One region of the Pseudoduganella sp. GW821-FHT05F09 genome, then DNA from elsewhere that is predicted to be linked to it. Evidence: predicted binding sites of a transcription regulator. Region 1 holds the regulator's gene; each other region holds the start of a gene.

What was found. The regulator HrcA, encoded in region 1, represses chaperone genes, less so after heat shock. The targets are predictions, from matches to a motif close to TTAGCACTCNNNNNNNNNGAGTGCTAA.
Region 2: a site for HrcA is predicted at 3,292-3,318, ahead of groES (co-chaperone GroES). Genes of this name have one in related genera too.
Region 3: a site for HrcA is predicted at 2,161-2,187, ahead of rpoH (RNA polymerase sigma factor RpoH). Genes of this name have one in related genera too.

The regions. Positions count from the first base shown of each region.
Region 1 covers NZ_JBWKSD010000003.1:157,685-163,219, reverse strand. Annotated here, with positions in the region: gene AC07S4_RS10540 (ExbD/TolR family protein) at 1-73, opposite strand, end outside; gene AC07S4_RS10535 (MotA/TolQ/ExbB proton channel family protein) at 92-775, opposite strand; gene dapB (4-hydroxy-tetrahydrodipicolinate reductase) at 778-1,584, opposite strand; gene AC07S4_RS10525 (outer membrane protein assembly factor BamE) at 1,616-2,221, opposite strand; gene fur (ferric iron uptake transcriptional regulator) at 2,343-2,771, shown strand; gene hrcA (heat-inducible transcriptional repressor HrcA) at 2,790-3,806, opposite strand; gene AC07S4_RS10510 (HAD family hydrolase) at 3,844-4,554, opposite strand; gene AC07S4_RS10505 (metallophosphoesterase family protein) at 4,628-5,535, shown strand, end outside.
Region 2 covers NZ_JBWKSD010000009.1:138,651-144,185, reverse strand. Annotated here, with positions in the region: gene AC07S4_RS25665 (hypothetical protein) at 1-479, opposite strand, end outside; gene AC07S4_RS25660 (DUF7684 family protein) at 710-1,129, shown strand; gene groL (chaperonin GroEL) at 1,258-2,904, opposite strand; gene groES (co-chaperone GroES) at 2,923-3,213, opposite strand; gene AC07S4_RS25645 (hypothetical protein) at 3,499-5,535, shown strand, end outside.
Region 3 covers NZ_JBWKSD010000002.1:774,411-779,945, reverse strand. Annotated here, with positions in the region: gene ggt (gamma-glutamyltransferase) at 1-493, opposite strand, end outside; gene AC07S4_RS08755 (hypothetical protein) at 537-980, opposite strand; gene rpoH (RNA polymerase sigma factor RpoH) at 1,136-2,035, opposite strand; gene ftsX (permease-like cell division protein FtsX) at 2,370-3,284, opposite strand; gene AC07S4_RS08740 (cell division ATP-binding protein FtsE) at 3,281-3,955, opposite strand; gene ftsY (signal recognition particle-docking protein FtsY) at 3,978-5,021, opposite strand; gene AC07S4_RS08730 (MerR family transcriptional regulator) at 5,163-5,535, opposite strand, start outside.

The DNA.
Region 1 (5,535 bases):
CCACCATGGGCGTGACGTTGATGTCGGACATCGCTTCTTTTTGACGGTGGTGGTTGAATGCGCCGAAGGCCATGCGGGTTCCTCGCTCAGCTCAGCCGCGGGCGCGCTCGCCGCTGGTCAGGTAGGCGTGCAGGTCGTGCGCGAAGGCGTCCAGTTCGGACAAGGTCAGCCGGTTCACGCGGTTGAATCCATTGTAGGCCAGCACCGCCGGGATCGCCACCATGAGGCCGATGCCGGTCATGATCAGCGCTTCGCCCACCGGGCCGGCGATCTTGTCGATCTGCACGGTGCCGTGGCTGGAGACCGCCGACAGCGCGTGGTAGATGCCCCATACCGTGCCCAGCAGGCCCACGAAGGGCGCCGTGGAACCGATCGAGGCCAGCAGCGTGAGGCCGCTTTCCAGCTTGATGGTGGAGCGGTGGATGGCGCCGCGCAGCACGCGCGTCACCTGTTCGGCATGGTTCATATCGCCGGCCAGCGTGCGCTTGTTGACCACGTCCACTTGCGCCGCGCCCTGCTGCGCCAGCGGCAGGTAGACGCGTTCCGGGTCGGCCGCATCCAGCAAGGCCACGCCGTCGCCCATGGTGGGCGCGTTCCAGAACGCCTCCACCGCGTCCGCGCTGCGCCGCACCCGCCACGAGGCAAAGGCCTTGGACAGGATGAAGTACCAGCTCACCAGCGACATCGCCAGCAGCACGTAAGCCACCGCGTGGCTCAGCGCGTCGCCCTGCGCCCAATAGCGCGCCAAGCTGAAGTGGTTCTCCAGGTCGTCCATCGTCAGTTCAGCGACAGCACGTCATTCATGTCGAACAAGCCCACCGACTTGTCGGCCAGGAAGCGCGCGGCGCGCACCGAACCGTTGGCGTAGGACACGCGGCTGCTGGACTTGTGGCTGATCTCGATGCGCTCGCCGTCCGCCGCAAACAGCACGGTGTGGTCGCCGATGATGTCGCCGCCGCGGATGGTGGCAAAACCGATCGAGGACGGGTCGCGCGGACCGGTCACGCCTTCGCGCGCGTACACGGCGCAGTCCTTCAGGTCGCGGCCCAGGGCCTCGGCCACCACTTCACCCATCTTCAGCGCGGTGCCGGACGGCGCGTCCACCTTGTGGCGGTGGTGCGCTTCGATAATTTCGATGTCGTAGCCCGTGTTCAGGTTCTTGGCGGCCAGCTGCAGCAGCTTGAGCGTGACGTTCACGCCCACGCTCATGTTGGGCGCGAACACGATGGCGGTTTTCTTGGCCGCCGCCGCGATGGCGGCCTTGCCTGCCTCGTCGAAACCGGTGGTGCCGATCACCATCTTGACGCCGTGCTCGGCGCAGTAGGCCAGGTGCTCCAGCGTGCCTTCCGGACGGGTGAAGTCGATCAGCACGTCCGCGCCGGCCAGGCCCTTGGCCAGGTCGGATTCGATGGTCACGCCGGCCGGCTTGCCGGAGAAGGCGGCGGCGTCCTGGCCCAGGCTGGGCGAGTCGGCCCGGTCCAGCGCGCCGGACAGGCGCACTTCCGGCGTGGCCTGCACGGCCTCGATCAGCATGCGGCCCATGCGGCCGCTCGCGCCCACGATTGCAATATTCAGTTCAGTCATCAATAGCCCTAAATAACCCTAACTTCGGTCCTTATTTCGATTCGATTTTCGGCGTCACAGGCACGGGCGCGGCGGCGCCGGAGTCGGTGCCGGCCGGCAGCGGCGCCGAGCTTGGCGACACGCCCTTGTTCTGGTCCTTCAGCGCCTGCTTGGCGTTCTTGGCGGGACCGGCGATCAGCGCGATGTATTCCTGTTCGGTGGGCAGGTTGCCGCCTTCGAAGCGGTCCACTTTGCCATCCTTGAAATACACCACCACGGTGCTGTCTATGGTCTCGCCATTGCCGCGCGCCAGGCGGAAGGGGTAATCCCAGCGGTCCGCGTGGAAGATGTCTTGCAGCAAAGGCGTGCCGAGGATGAAGCGCACCTGGTCGCGGGTCTGGCCCTGCTTGAGCTGCTGCAGCATTTCCTGGGAAATGAAGTTGCCCTGCTGAATGTCCGGACGGTAAGGCGAGAAGAACCACATGAACTTCTGCAGCTGCGAAATGCTGCGGACCTGGGCGCCTTTGCCGGCCACGACCGCATTGTCTTCGACTTTCAGATCCGCCTTCTTCTCGCCCAGCGTGCTGAGCGATGCGCAGCCGGTAACGGCCAGCGCGAGGCAAATCGCGCCCGCCACGCGGGGCGTGCGGCGTTTCATACTGTGCAACATGGACTGCGGTATAGCCTGGGTGATGCGCATAAATGACCTCAAATCGATTGAGCGGAAGTGCCAAAACACTATATGATAAAGCACATTGTCCCACACACGAGTAAGAAACATGAGCAACAACCCAACCGACCTGAAGGCAAGCGGCCTGAAAGCGACTTTACCGCGCCTGAAGATCCTCGACATTTTCCAGAATAGCCCGGTGCGCCACCTGACTGCGGAGGATGTTTACAAGATCCTGCTGGCGGACAATATGGATGTTGGCCTGGCAACGGTTTACCGTGTGCTGACCCAATTTGAGCAGGCCGGCCTGCTGAACCGCAACCATTTCGAGACCGGCAAGGCCATCTTCGAACTGAACGCCGGCTCGCACCACGACCATCTGGTGTGCCTGGACTGCGGCCGCGTGGAAGAATTCTTCGACGAGGAAATCGAGCACCGCCAGCAAAGCATCGCCGAAGCGCGCGGTTTCAAGATCGCCGAACACGCGCTGGCCATCTACGGCAACTGCGTCAAGACCGAGTGCCCGCACAAGCAATAAGCCAAGGCAACCCGCCAATCAATGGTTGCTCAAGGCATTCGAGAGCAGCTTGGCGGTAATATCCACGATCGGTATCACCCGCTCATACGCCATGCGCGTCGGCCCGATCACGCCCAGCGTGCCGACGATCTTGCCGTTGGCTTCATACGGCGCCGTCACCACGCTCATTTCATCCATCGGCACCAGGTTGGACTCGCCGCCGATGTAAATCTGCACGCCGGAGGCCTTGCTGGACACGTCCAGCAGCTGCATCAGCCCGGTCTTCTGCTCGAACATGTCGAACATCTGGCGCAGCGACGTCATGTTCGAGGACAGGTCGCTCACCGACAGCAGGTTGCGCTCGCCGGAAATCACCATATCGTCGGTGCTGCCGGCCATGGCCTCGCTGCCGGCCTCCACCGCCGCCTGCATCAGGCGGCCCATGTCGTTCTGCAACTGGCGCAGCTCGCCCTGCATGCGTCCGCGCACGTCCTCCAGCGCCAGGCCGCTGTAGTGCTGGTTGATGTAGTTGGCCGACTGCACCAGCTGGGCCGGCGTGTAGTCCACGTCGGTCAGCAGCATGCGGTTCTGCACGTCGCCCGCCGGGCTGACGATGACCAGCAAGATGCGCTTTTCCGACAGGCGCAGGAATTCGATCTGCTGGAACACCGACTCGTGGCGCGGCGCCATCACCACCCCGGCAAACTGGGACAGCGAGGACAGCATCTGCGCCGCGTTGGCGATCAGCTTTTGCGGCTGCTGGCTGGGCAGGCGCATGCGCGCCTCCACCGAGCTCTCGTCGATGTGCTGCACCGTCAGCAGCGTGTCGACGAAGATGCGGTAGCCGCGCGGCGTGGGGATGCGCCCGGCCGAGGTGTGCGGACTGGACACATAGCCCAGTTCCTCCAGGTCCGCCATGATGTTGCGGATGGTGGCCGGGGACAGGTCCAGCCCTGAAATTTTCGACAGCGCGCGCGAGCCTACCGGCTGGCCGTCGGCGATGTAGCGCTCCACGAGCGCTTTGAGCAGGGTTTGGGCACGGATATCGAGTTGCATGGTCTTATTATGCACGCAGACGCGCGCAGGCAGGGCATCAATATGCAAGCTGGTTTTCCAGCCAGTCCAGAAGTTCGTCAAAGGTGGCGCAGATGGCGTCCGGCGCAATGCCGGCGGCCAGGTGGGCGTCGCTGCCGCTGCGGTTCATCCACACCGCGCGCAGGCCGGCGCGCTGCGCCCCGTCCACGTCCAGTTTCAAATCGTCGCCCACGTAGACCGCCTCGGCCGGGGCCACATTCAGCGCCGCGCAGGCGGCCAGGAAAATGTCCGGGTCCGGCTTGGCGCGGCCGAAATGCGCGGCCGCCAGCGACACCTTGAAATGGTGGGCCATGCCGACAACTTCAAGGTCCGCGTTGCCGTTGGTGATGGTGCCAAGCACCAGGCGCTGCTTCAGCTTGAGCAGGCCGGGCAGCACGTCGTCGTACAGCTTGACGGCGTTGCGCGCGGCCGAAAAGTGGCGCATAGCGCCGTCCAGGTGGCGCTCGTCCTCGCCCAGCTCGGCAAACGCGGCCTGCAGGCCGGCGCGGCGCAGGCTGGCCAGGTCCACGTGCAGTTCGGGGCGTTCCGCCAGCAGCGCCATGCGGCGCGCGCGCAGCTCCTCGATGGTGAATTGCTGCGCCACGCGCGGCGCGTGCTCGGCCAGCCAGGCGTGCAGCGTCACCTCGGCCTGGGCGATCACGGGCGCGATCGGCCACAAGGTATCGTCCAGATCGAACAGAATGGCTTTCAGGGGCGGGCGGGCTGTCATGCCGATATTGTCGCACGGCTGCGGCGGCTGGGGGAGCATGTTAAATTAATGGATTGTCCACACGGAGCGCCCCTTGTCCAAACTGTCCGCCCCCTTCTTATTGGCGCCATTGGCCTTGCTGGCCGCCTGCGCCGGCCCCCTGGTCCAGAGTCCAGACAAGGCCCCGCAGCCCTTGCCGGACGGCTTTGCCGCCTATGTGCTGATGGGCGATGGCGGCGCCGTGGCGCGCGTGGTGCTGGACGCGCCCGCCTGCCCCGCCATCGTGGTGGACGGCGCCAGCCGCCCCATGGCGCTGCGCGCCGCGCCCGCCACGCTGCCGCTGCGCGCCAACGCCGTCAAGGAAGGCGCGCAGCCCTCGGCCTTCCCGCTGCGCGTGTGCGAAGCGGCGCTGCCGCCCGGCGCCGCCAGCGCCGCCATCACCAGCGCCGGAGCGCCCGGTCCGGGCTACGCCGTGCCCCTGCCGCTGCCGCGCGCCGAACCGCGCCGCATCGTCGTCATCGGCGACACCGGCTGCCGCCTGAAGAAGAGCGGCAATGAATACCAGGACTGCAACGACCCACAAGCCTATCCCTTCGCCGCCGTGGCCGCCGCAGCCGCCGCGTGGCAGCCCGACCTGGTGGTGCACGTGGGCGACTACCACTACCGCGAATCGCCCTGCCCGGCCGGCCAGGCCGGCTGCGCCGGCAGCCCGCACGGCTACGGCTGGGACACCTGGCGCGAGGACTTCTTCCGTCCCGGCGCGGCGCTGCTGGCCGCCGCACCCTGGGTGGTGGCGCGCGGCAACCACGAAAGCTGCGAGCGCGCCGGCCAGGGCTGGTGGCGCCTGCTGGACCCGCGCCCCCTGCAAAGCGGCCGCGACTGCATCGACCCGGCGCGCGACAACGCCGGCGACGCCCCCGGCAACTACAGCGATCCCTACGCCGTGCCCCTGGGCGGCGGCGCCCAGCTGCTGGTGGCCGACACCGCCGCCACCACCTGGAA
Region 2 (5,535 bases), on a different contig from region 1:
TGCTCCAGCGTCAGCGCCTCGCCGGAGACATCGTCATCCACCAGGATTTCGCCGTCCGCCTGCGCCACCAGGAAGCTCTCCCAGCGCTGCGCCGCGTCGCTGCTGTTCTCGACAAAGCTCAGCTGGTAATACTGCTTCCCCTTCACGGCGCGCAGCTGCGCGTCGTACTCCATCAGCGCGCCATGCGCCTTTCCGTTCGACGACTTTTCGATCCGGTCCGCCCACGCCTTCAGTTCCGGCAGCGCCATCAGCGCCGCCACCGCCTGCTCGCGGCTCAGCTTTGCGGCGGGCGCCTGCGTCCCGGCGGCGCCGCCTTGCAGCGCCACCGCGCCCGCGCTCGCCACCGTTGCCACTTGCGCGCGCGGCTGGGCCTCATGGCGCACCGAGTACACATAGTAGGCGCCCAGGGCGGCCGTAAGCAGCCCGGCCAGCGCTCCGGCAATCGCAGCGGTTTTGGAAGTGGAGGAGCGCGGTGCCATCGGATGCCAGCCTTGTCATAGAGAGAGGAAAGTTGCGGCCATACTAAACCAAAGGGTCACCAGCGGCAACCAGACCCTTTGCTCCGCCGCAAAAGCGCAAATTCCCATTGTCGTAAGCTCGTTATGTACACAGCCAAGGACGCGCACATGAACGGAGCGTATGATTCAAATGACGATCTCCGGCGCAAGCGCCGGAAAGCGATACGTTCGTTTAGCAGGAGGGACGGACTATGCAAGCATGCGAAGTCAAGGTGGTGCGGCGTGGCGACTTGGCGGCAATCAGTCTGTTGACTGTCATGCCGACGGTTTGCCTGGTGGCGTTTCAAAGCCCTGCGGCCCCGCCTGAACTCGATTTGCTGACCAAAGCCAGCCTCGCAGCCGGAACTGAATTGTTTGTCCTGTACGGCCCCCATGCAGATGTGCTGGAAGATGAGATCGACTTTGTTCTGGAGCAGGGTGAACCTTATTGGTTGAACATTTCGACGACGTCACATCAGGCCGAGTCGCCTCGGGATGTGGCGCAATTCGTTTTGCATGCGGCCCATCCTGGTGACGAGCCATTTCGCTGCTTGCTCATATTGGATGATGAGTTTGCCGTGGCGGAAGCGCTTATACACGAACTGTGTAACGAGCCACTACATTCCTGCTAACGAGCAGATCGAGTTATGGTCCCTCAACCTGCAAATTAACCGCGATGAACGATGACAAAAAAGCCCGCAAGGCGAACCTTGCGGGCTTTTTTAGCGATGAACCGGTGCGGTTCGGCGCGGAACGGCTATTACATCATGCCGTCCATGCCGCCCATGCCGCCCATACCACCCATGCCGCCCATGCCGCCGGCTGGCTTGTCTTCGGTGATTTCAGCAACCATGCAGTCGGTGGTCAGCATCAGGCCAGCGATCGACGCTGCGTTTTGCAGTGCCGAACGGGTGACTTTGGCTGGGTCCAGAACGCCCATTTCAACCATGTCGCCGTAGGTGCCGTTGGCGGCGTTGTAGCCGTGGTTGCCCGAACCGGCCAACACTGCTGCAACGACTACCGATGCTTCTTCGCCGGCGTTCTGCACGATCATGCGCAGTGGCTCTTCCATCGCGCGCAGAACGATCTTGATGCCAGCTTCCTGGTCAGGATTGTCGCCTTTGACGGTCAGTTGCGAACGGGCGCGCAGCAGGGCTACGCCGCCGCCTGGCACGATGCCTTCTTCAACCGCAGCGCGGGTGGCGTGCAGTGCATCTTCCACGCGGGCTTTTTTCTCTTTCATTTCAACTTCGGTGGCTGCACCGACTTTGATCACGGCAACGCCGCCAGCCAGCTTGGCTACGCGCTCTTGCAGTTTTTCACGGTCGTAGTCCGAGGTCGCTTCTTCGATCTGTACGCGGATCTGCTTGACGCGCGCTTCGATGTTGGAACCGTCGCCGGCGCCATCGATCACGATGGTGTTTTCCTTGCCGACTTCGATACGCTTGGCCTGGCCCAGTTCCGCCAGGGTGATTTTTTCCAGGGTCAGGCCGATTTCTTCAGCAACAACCTGGCCGCCGGTCAGGACAGCGATGTCTTCCAGCATGGCTTTGCGGCGGTCGCCGAAGCCTGGGGCTTTCACTGCGCAGGTTTTCAGGATGCCGCGGATGTTGTTCACAACCAGGGTGGCCAGCGCTTCGCCTTCGATGTCTTCTGCGATGATCAGCAGCGGACGGCCAGCTTTGGCAACTTGTTCCAGTACCGGCAGCAGGTCACGGATGTTGGAGATTTTCTTGTCGCACAGCAGGACGAATGGATTGTCCAGGATGGCAACTTGCTTCTCTTGGTTGTTGATGAAGTATGGCGACAGGTAGCCGCGGTCGAACTGCATACCTTCAACGATGTCCAGCTCGTCGTTCAGCGACTTGCCGTCTTCCACGGTGATGACGCCTTCCTTGCCCACTTTTTCCATCGCTTCAGCGATGCGCTCGCCGATCGAGTAGTCGGAGTTGGCCGAGATCGCGCCAACCTGGGCGATTTCCTTGGTGGTGGTGCATGGACGGGCCAGGATGGCGATCTGCTCGACGGTGGCAGCAACTGCCTTGTCGATGCCGCGCTTCAGGTCCATCGGGTTCATGCCGGCGGCTACGAACTTCATGCCTTCGCGCACGATGGCCTGGGCCAGCACGGTCGCGGTGGTGGTGCCGTCGCCGGCGTTGTCGCTGGTTTTGGAAGCAACTTCCTTGACCATTTGCGCGCCCATGTTCTGCAGCTTGTCTTTCAGTTCGATTTCTTTGGCGACCGATACGCCGTCCTTGGTAACGGTAGGGGCGCCGAAGGAGCGCTCCAGCACCACGTTACGGCCCTTAGGACCCAGGGTTACTTTGACTGCGTTGGCGAGGATGTTCACGCCTTCAACCATCTTGGCGCGCGCTGCGTCGCCGAATACTACGTCTTTAGCTGCCATGTTCGAATTCTCCTGTGATTACTTGTTAACAACGGCCATGATGTCTTCTTCGCGCATCACCAGCAGCTCGTCGCCGTCGACTTTGACAGCTTGGCCGGAGTATTTGCCGAACAGAACGCGGTCGCCCACTTTCACTTCCAGCGGACGCACTTTGCCGTCGTCCAGCACTTTGCCATTGCCCACAGCCAGGACTTCGCCCTGGTCTGGTTTTTCGGCGGCTGCGTCAGGAATGATCAGGCCGGATGCGGTTTTGGTTTCCTGGTCGAGACGTTTGACGATGACGCGATCGTGCAAAGGGCGAAGGTTCATACAAAACTCCTTTATCAATGGTTGTCGTGCTGAGAGGCCGCGGTCAGATATTTCTGCAGCGCAACCTCGGTATCCTTGTTAGCACTCTCGGCTAACGAGTGCCAATTATAGGGACGCTTATGCCCTATTTCAAGGCGGGTATGAACTTATTTGAATAATCGCCGGCCGTATCGCTACTGTTTGCGCCAGATCAAGGCCGATAGGATGATGCAAAAGACAAGCTTTCAAATAAATCAATGCGGCCTAGACTGAGGACGGTAGCTCAACCATTCGAGGAGACCGTCCATGCTTAAGTCCTATCTAGCCGGAATGCTGCTGGCCGCCGGCCTGCACGCGCCGGCGCAGGCCAGCGAGCCTGTGTTGCACCAGCCGCGCGGCGCGCTGGCCGCGCCTCTGGCCGCCGCGCCCGCGCTGCCGCCCGCGCCGCGTGCCACCGTGATCGAGAACGGGCGCCAGTGCACCGTCATTGACTTCGAGGGCGTCGGCAATCTGGCGGCCATCCCCGTGTTCGACGGCATCTCCTCGCCCGGCTGGCTGGGCATTATCGATGCCGACGCGGGCGGCTCCGGCAACTTCGCGCAGGAGCCGTCGCCGCAAACCATCGCCTTCTGGCTGGGCGGCAATCCCGGCTCGCGCGACATCGTCATGACCAACAAGGCCTCCAAGGTCGAGTTCTTCTATGCCTCCTTCGTCTCCGTCACCATGCAGGCGCTGGACGAGGCGGGCAATGTGCTGGCCACCTCGGTCGGCGCGCCCAATTTCAACCAGGGCACGGGCGACCCCACCGGGCAGTTCAACCGCTGGGATCCGCTGTCGGTGGAGGCGGACGGCAACAAGATCAAGACCGTGCGCGTGACTGGCAACACCAACCAGACCGGCATCGACAACCTGAAGGTGTGCAGCACCATAGGCGTGGAGGCGGTGGAAATGACGCAGGCGATCCAGCAGTACCAGGACCTGGCTGCGCTCAAGGCCAGCCTGGCGGCGAGCCGCGAGCCGCCGGTGCCCGTGGTGGCGGGCAAGACCGGCGTGCTGCGGGTCTACATGCGCAAGGTGGACGCGGTCACGCCCGTGACCATACGCCTGACGGGCCAGGTCAACCAGACCCGCACGGTGACGCTGCAGCCGCAGTGCCAGCCCGAGGACCAGCGCCGCGAGCGCAACGGCTGCAAGGCGGTGAACTTCTACTTCATTCCGCCGGAGGGCAACTGGGACGTCAACATCAAGGTGCTCGACGCCACCAGCAAGGTGCTGGAGGAGCACGACCTGCCGTTCAAGAGCCGCAAGACGGACGCGCTGACGCTGAAGGCGGTGTCGGTGTGCGACGCGAAGAACGCGGCGGGCGCCTGGCTGTGCGCGCCGGCCAATGCGCTGGCCGGCAAGACCACGGTGCTGCGCAAGATCGCGCCCACCAATTCCGTCACCTTGAACGTCACCAACAGCGTGGTGCGGCGCGATACCGCGCTCTATCCCAACGTGGTGAACTGGTGGGTGGCGGCGGCCAAGGACGCCAATGATTTGTTCGGCTTCTTCGATACGCTGGCCGGGCTGGGCGGCGAGCACCGCACCTACTTCGGCATGGTGCGTCCCGCCGTGCCGGGCGGCATAGGCGGCATTGCGCACGGCATTCCCTCGCACGCGGCGCTGGGCCGCACCAGCGCCATCCGGCTGGGCGTGGAGACGGCGCCGGAAGTGGTGGCGCACGAAACCGGCCACACCCTGGGCCTGCGCCACACCAACAACGGCGCGCCGGCCGCAGGCGCCGTGCCGGGCTGCTACAACCTGGCGGTGGACGGCGGCACCGACTGGCCGTTCGCGGACAACCGCATCCAGAGCGCGGCGCGGCTGGAAGTGGGCTTCGACGTCGGCGCGCTCAAGCCGCTGGCGCCGGAGACCACGTTCGACATCATGAGCTACTGCGTGCCGCGCTGGATTTCGCCCTTGCGCTACAAGCGCGCGTTGACGGTGCTGGGCGGCGGCAATGTGGCCGGCGCCAGCTTCGGCGCCGGCGACGAGGCGATGGCGCTGGCCTTGCCCGCTCCAGGTCCCGCGCCCGGTTCCACGCCGAACGCGCTGGTGGACGGCGTGTTCTGGACCGTGTCCGGCACCATAGAAGCTGGCGCGGCGGTTTTCGACGCGCTGTTCGACGACGCGCGCCGCGGGCCGGACGACAGCGGCGACGGCAGCCACAGTATCGAGGTGCGCAGCAGCGGCGGTGCGGTGCTGTTCACGCGCCGCTTCACGCCGGCGCAGGCGCAAACGGAAAGCAGCGGCGGCGACGATACCGGTCCGCCCACCTTCTTCGAACTGATACCGTTCAAC
Region 3 (5,535 bases), on a different contig from region 1:
TGGCGGGCTGCAGCACCTTCTTCAGCGGCATGGAGCCGTAGCGCTCCAGCGCCTCGTGCCAGCCGCGCACCGTGCCCGGCACGCCCACCGACATGCCGCTGGCCACGGTCTGCTCGAAGTCCAGCTCCTTGCCGTCCTGCTGGAAGATGGTGGGCTTGAAATTGGCCGGCGCCATTTCGCGGTGGTCGATGGTGATCACGCGCTTGTCCTTGGCCAGGTAGATCATCATGAAACCGCCCCCGCCTATGCCGCAGCTGAAGGGATCGGTCACGCCCAGCGTGGCCGCCGCCGCCACGGCCGCGTCCACCGCGTTGCCGCCCTGGTTCAGGATGGTCATGGCCGACTGCGTGGCCTGCGCGCTGATGGTGGCGGCCGCGCCGCCGGTGCCGGTGGCCACCGGGCTCTTGGCCCAGGCGGCCGGCGCGGCGGCGATGGTGATGATGATGGAGGAAACAAGCAGGGAGGGAAGGGCGCGGCGATGTGGCGAAGTCATGGGCTCTCTTATCGGGGCAATGCGCGCCGGCGTGGCGCGGTGGCTAAGGAATTTCCACCCTTAAGCTTACCCGATAAGTTGGCGCAGGAGCATTTAACGCAGGCGGGTCCGGCGGGTCCACCCCCTCCAGCGTGAAGCGCAGGCCCTGCTGCATGGCGCTGTTGCTGGCGTTCGGCATTTTTTCCGACAGCACAAAGTTGCTGCTGGCGCCGTTGCTGGTTAGCACAAAGCTGTAGCTGATATAGCCCTCCCACACGCACACCGCGCCGGTCTTGCAGCGGCTGTCGTTGATGCGTTCCAGCTTCAGTGTGGCGGCCGGCGTCAGCGCCACGGTCTGGCCGGCGCCCAGCGTATAAGTGGCGCTCTTGCGCGGCGGCGTGGGCGCGGGCGTTGGCGTGCCGCCGCCGTTCTGCGCCACCACGCTGCAAGCGCCGACGATGCCAAAACCGGCAAAGCAAGCCAGTAGACTGATGATTCTGAGCTGCATATTCATTCTCCGGTAGAGACCGAAATATTAGCTAAAACACATCCTGCGTGGCGCACGCTTGCTGTAAAGCAAAAAGGGGTCAGGGTTAATTAAATTGTTGCCAATTTAATTAACCCTGACCCCTTTTTGTGGTGGAGCAAGCCGCTGCGGCAGCCTTACATGTAGGCGGCGAGCGCGCCTTTCATTTTTTTCAGCGCGGCCGCTTCGATCTGGCGGATGCGCTCGGCCGAGACGCCGAACTCGGCGGCCAGCGTGTGCAGCGTGGCGCCGGAGCCGTCGTCATTGGCCAGCCAGCGGGCTTCGACGATGCGGCGCGAACGGGCGTCCAGCTTGCCCAGCGCCGTTTCCAGGCCTTCGGAATGCAGGCGCGTGATTTGCTCGGCTTCCAGCACGCGGGTCGGCTCGCTTTGCTCGGAGGACAGGTAGGCGATGGGCGCGAATTTGTCGTCTTCGTCGTCGGTCGGCGATTCTAGGGCGATGTCGCGGCCGCTCAAACGCGTTTCCATTTCGATCACTTCTTCGCGCTTCACGTCCAGCAGCTTGGCCAGGTTGTCGATCTGGGTCGGCGACATGGCGTCCAGGCCGGTTTTGTGGCTGCGCAGGTTGAAGAACAGCTTGCGCTGGGCCTTGGTGGTGGCCACTTTGACCAGGCGCCAGTTCTTCAGGATGTATTCGTGGATTTCGGCCTTGATCCAGTGCATGGCGTACGACACCAGGCGCACGCCCTGGTCGGCGTCGAAGCGCTTGACCGCTTTCATCAGGCCGATATTGCCTTCCTGGATCAAGTCGGCGTGCGGCAGGCCATAGCCCAGGTAGCCGCGCGCGATCGACACCACCAGGCGCAGGTGCGACAGCACCAGCTCCTGCGCGGCGCCCAGGTCGTTGTTCTCTTTGAGATTGCGGCCGAGACGCTTTTCGTCTTCAGGCGTGAGCATAGGCAGGCGGTTGACCGCCGAAATGTAGGCGTCCAGGTTGCCCAGGTTGCCAGTGAATCCCAGTCCCAACGCCAGTGCATTTTTATTGGTGGGTACCAATGCGGCAGGTGCGGTCATCATAGTCATTTTTGTTTCCTCGCTCGTCGAACATGGAATGTTTCGGATTCTTGCATCTTGCGTGACACATCTTAAACTCAGCTTAATGTTGCTTGTGTGCATGAGTTTAGGCATCAGTTGGACATATATTAGCACTCTCGCTTGGAGAGTGCCAATCGCCAGTTGCAATGCCCCTGATAGCGGTAATGCTATGGGCTGATTCTATTCGATGGCTTTTGGCAAAGGCGTGGCGAAGTGCAGTATGTTTGCGTATCGTCAATATAGCGGAGGGGGCTGGAAGGGACTGTGCGGGAACGCACGTTTGGGCGGGTTAGGGCGCAGCCCGTAACCCGCCAGCTCAGTTCAGGCGGGCCAGATGGCGCTGCACCGACAGCACGGCGCCGACCAGGCCCAGCGCGGCCGACACGGCCAGCAGGCCGGCCATGGGCAGCGGCTCGAGCGGCGCGAGCTGGAATTCGGAGGCGTACAGGCGGGCGAACTCGGCAATGGCCTTGTTCAGCGGCTGCAGCGCCAGCGCCACCGCGCCCAGCGCGGCGCCGCCCGCGCACAGGCCCAGCAGCGCGCCGGTGTAGTAGAAGGGGCGGTGGATGAAGGTGTCGGTGGCGCCGATCAGCTTGGAGACCAGGATTTCCTCGCGCTGGGTCAGCACCTGCAGGCGGATGGTGTTAAAGACCACCGCCACCACCACCGTGCCCAGCGTGGCGGCCAGCAGCAGCAGGGCCAGCTTGAGCACGCCGATCAGCGCGGCCAGGCGCTTCACCCAGGCCGAATCGATCTGCACCGTGTCCACGCCGGGCAGGGTGCGCATCTGCTCGGCCAGCGTGTCCACATCCAGGCCGGCGGCGGCGCTGCGGAAAGCGTCCAGCTTGATGATGTAGCTGTCGGGCAGCGGGTTTTCGCCCAGCGTGGCCAGCACGTCGGACAGGCCGCTCTTGCCTTTCAGCTGGTCCAGCGCCTTTTCGCGCGGCACGAAGATGATTTTGGCGTCCTTCATCAGCTCGCGCAGCGGCGTGGCCAGCGCGGCGGACTGCTCGCGCGCCACGTCCTGCTTCATGAACAGGCTGATTTCGGGATCGACCGACATCTGCTCGGACAGCGGGCGCACATTGTCCAGCAGGGTCAGGCCCATGAAGGGCAGGGCCAGGGCGATGGCCACCACCAGGATGTTGAACAGGAAACTGCCAGGCGCCTTGCGCAGGTGCACCAGGGCGGCGCCCAGCGCGAAGCCGTGTTGACGGAACCAGCTGGTCATGCGGCCACCTCCGCTTGCGCCGCATCCTGCAGCTGGCCTTGCTTGAGGTGGATCACGCGCGCCGCGCCGGCCAGCACGTGGTCGTCATGGGTGGAGATCAGACAGGTCACGCCCACCGAGTGGAAGGCGCGCAGGGCGTCGAGCACGCGGTCGGCGCTGGCGCGGTCCAGGTTGGCGGTGGGCTCGTCGGCCAGGATGATTTGCGGGCGGTTGACGATGGCGCGCGCGATCGACACGCGCTGCTGCTCGCCGCCGGACAGGGCCAGCGGCGCGGCGTTGGCGCGCTCGCCCAGGCCCACTTTGTCGAGCGCGGCGCGGGCGCGCTGCTCGGCCTGCGCGCGCGGCTGGCCGGTGACCATCAGCGGCATCATCACATTGGCCAGGATGGAGCGGTCGGCCAGCAGGCGCTGCTCCTGGAAGATCAGGCCCAGGTTGCGGCGCAAAAAGGGCACGCCGGCGGCCTTGAGCTTGCCGATGTCCTGGCCGTTGACGATGACCTTGCCCGAGCTGGGGCGCTCCATGGCGGCGATCATCTTCAGCAGGGTGGACTTGCCGGCGCCGGACGGGCCGGCCAGGAACACCAGCTCGCCCTTGTTGACCGTGAACGACACGTCGCGCAGCGCGGTGGCGTCGGCCGAGTATTGTTTGCTAACGTGCTGGAATTCGATCATGGGCGTGGGCTGTCCTGTTCGTTTAGCCCAGCAGGGCTTCGACAAATTCGGTGGCGTTGAAGGGCTGCAAGTCCTCGATGCGCTCGCCGATGCCGATGAAGTACACCGGCACAGGGCGCACCCGGGCGATGGCGGCGATGACGCCGCCCTTGGCCGTGCCGTCCAGCTTGGTAATGATGAGGCCGCTCAGTTGCAGCGCGTCGTCGAAGGCCTTCACCTGCGCCAGCGCGTTCTGGCCGGTGTTGCCGTCGATAACCAGCAAGGTCTCGTGCGGCGCGCCTTCCAGGCCCTTGCCCAGTACGCGCTTGACCTTTTTCAGCTCTTCCATCAGGTGCAGCTGGGTCGGCAGGCGGCCGGCCGTGTCTATCATCACCACGTCGATGCCCTTGGCCTTGGCCGACTGCACCGCGTCGTAGGACACGGCGGCCGGATCGCCGGACTCCTGGGAAATAACGGTGACGTTGTTGCGCTGGCCCCAGACCATCAGCTGTTCGCGCGCGGCGGCGCGGAAGGTGTCGCCGGCGGCCAGCAGCACGGACTGGCCGTGGCCTTGCATGTGCTTGGCCAGCTTGCCGATGGTGGTGGTCTTGCCGGCGCCGTTGACGCCGGAAATCATCATCACCAGCGGCTGGTGGCGGCCCAGCTCGAACGGCTTTTGCAGCGGCGCCAGCAGCTCTATCATCAGGGTTTTCAGGGCGGCCTTGACGGCGGCTGCGTCCAGCAGCTTGTCTTCCTTGACCTTGCGCTTGAGGGCGTCGAGCAGGAACTGGGTGGCGTCGATGCCGGCGTCGGCCATCAGCAGCGCCGCTTCCAGCTCCTCGTACAGCGCGTCGTCGATCTTGGCGCCGACAAACAGCACGGACAGGTTGGCGGAGGTTTTCGACAGGCCGGCCTTGAGGCGGGCCATCCAGTTGGGCTTGTCTTGCTCCGCGCCGGCGGCGCTGGGCGCCGCCAGCGGCGTGTCCGGCGTGGCTGCGGCGGCGGGCGCAATGGCGGGGGCGGCTGCCGGGGGCAGGGTGGGGACAGTCTCGGGCTGGACAGGTTTTTTCTTGAAGAAGCTGAACATTGGTGTGCGGTAGAGGGCTTCAAGCGAAGGTCCGGCGGCGCCGGACGGGGAAATACTGCCAGTATTCTACCAGAGCGCCGGCCGCCGGCCGCAGCGGGACCGGGCGATCATTGCCTGAACGTCAATCGCGCAGGGCGCGGATCACGCGCCCGGCATGGCCTGGGTGCGCACGCGCACGCGCCAGTCGGCGATGCCGCCGCCGATTTCGTGCAGCTGGAACACGCGCACGAAGGGGGGCGGACGCTTGCGCAGCACCGAGCAATTGCCGCCGGCCCAGATTTCCACCGTCTCCGGCAGGCGCGCGCGCAGCTCTTTCAGGCCGTCCAGCGCCTGGCGCGGATTCATGGACGCCGACAGCGACAGCGCCACGATGTCCACGCCCAGGCTGCGGGCGGCGTCGGCCAGGTCCGGCACCGGGGTTTGCAGGCCCAGCGAAATGCCGTGCGCGCCTTCGGCGGCGAACAGCGCTTCGGCCATCAGCAGGCCCAGGCCGTGGCGCTCCTGCGGCAGCGTG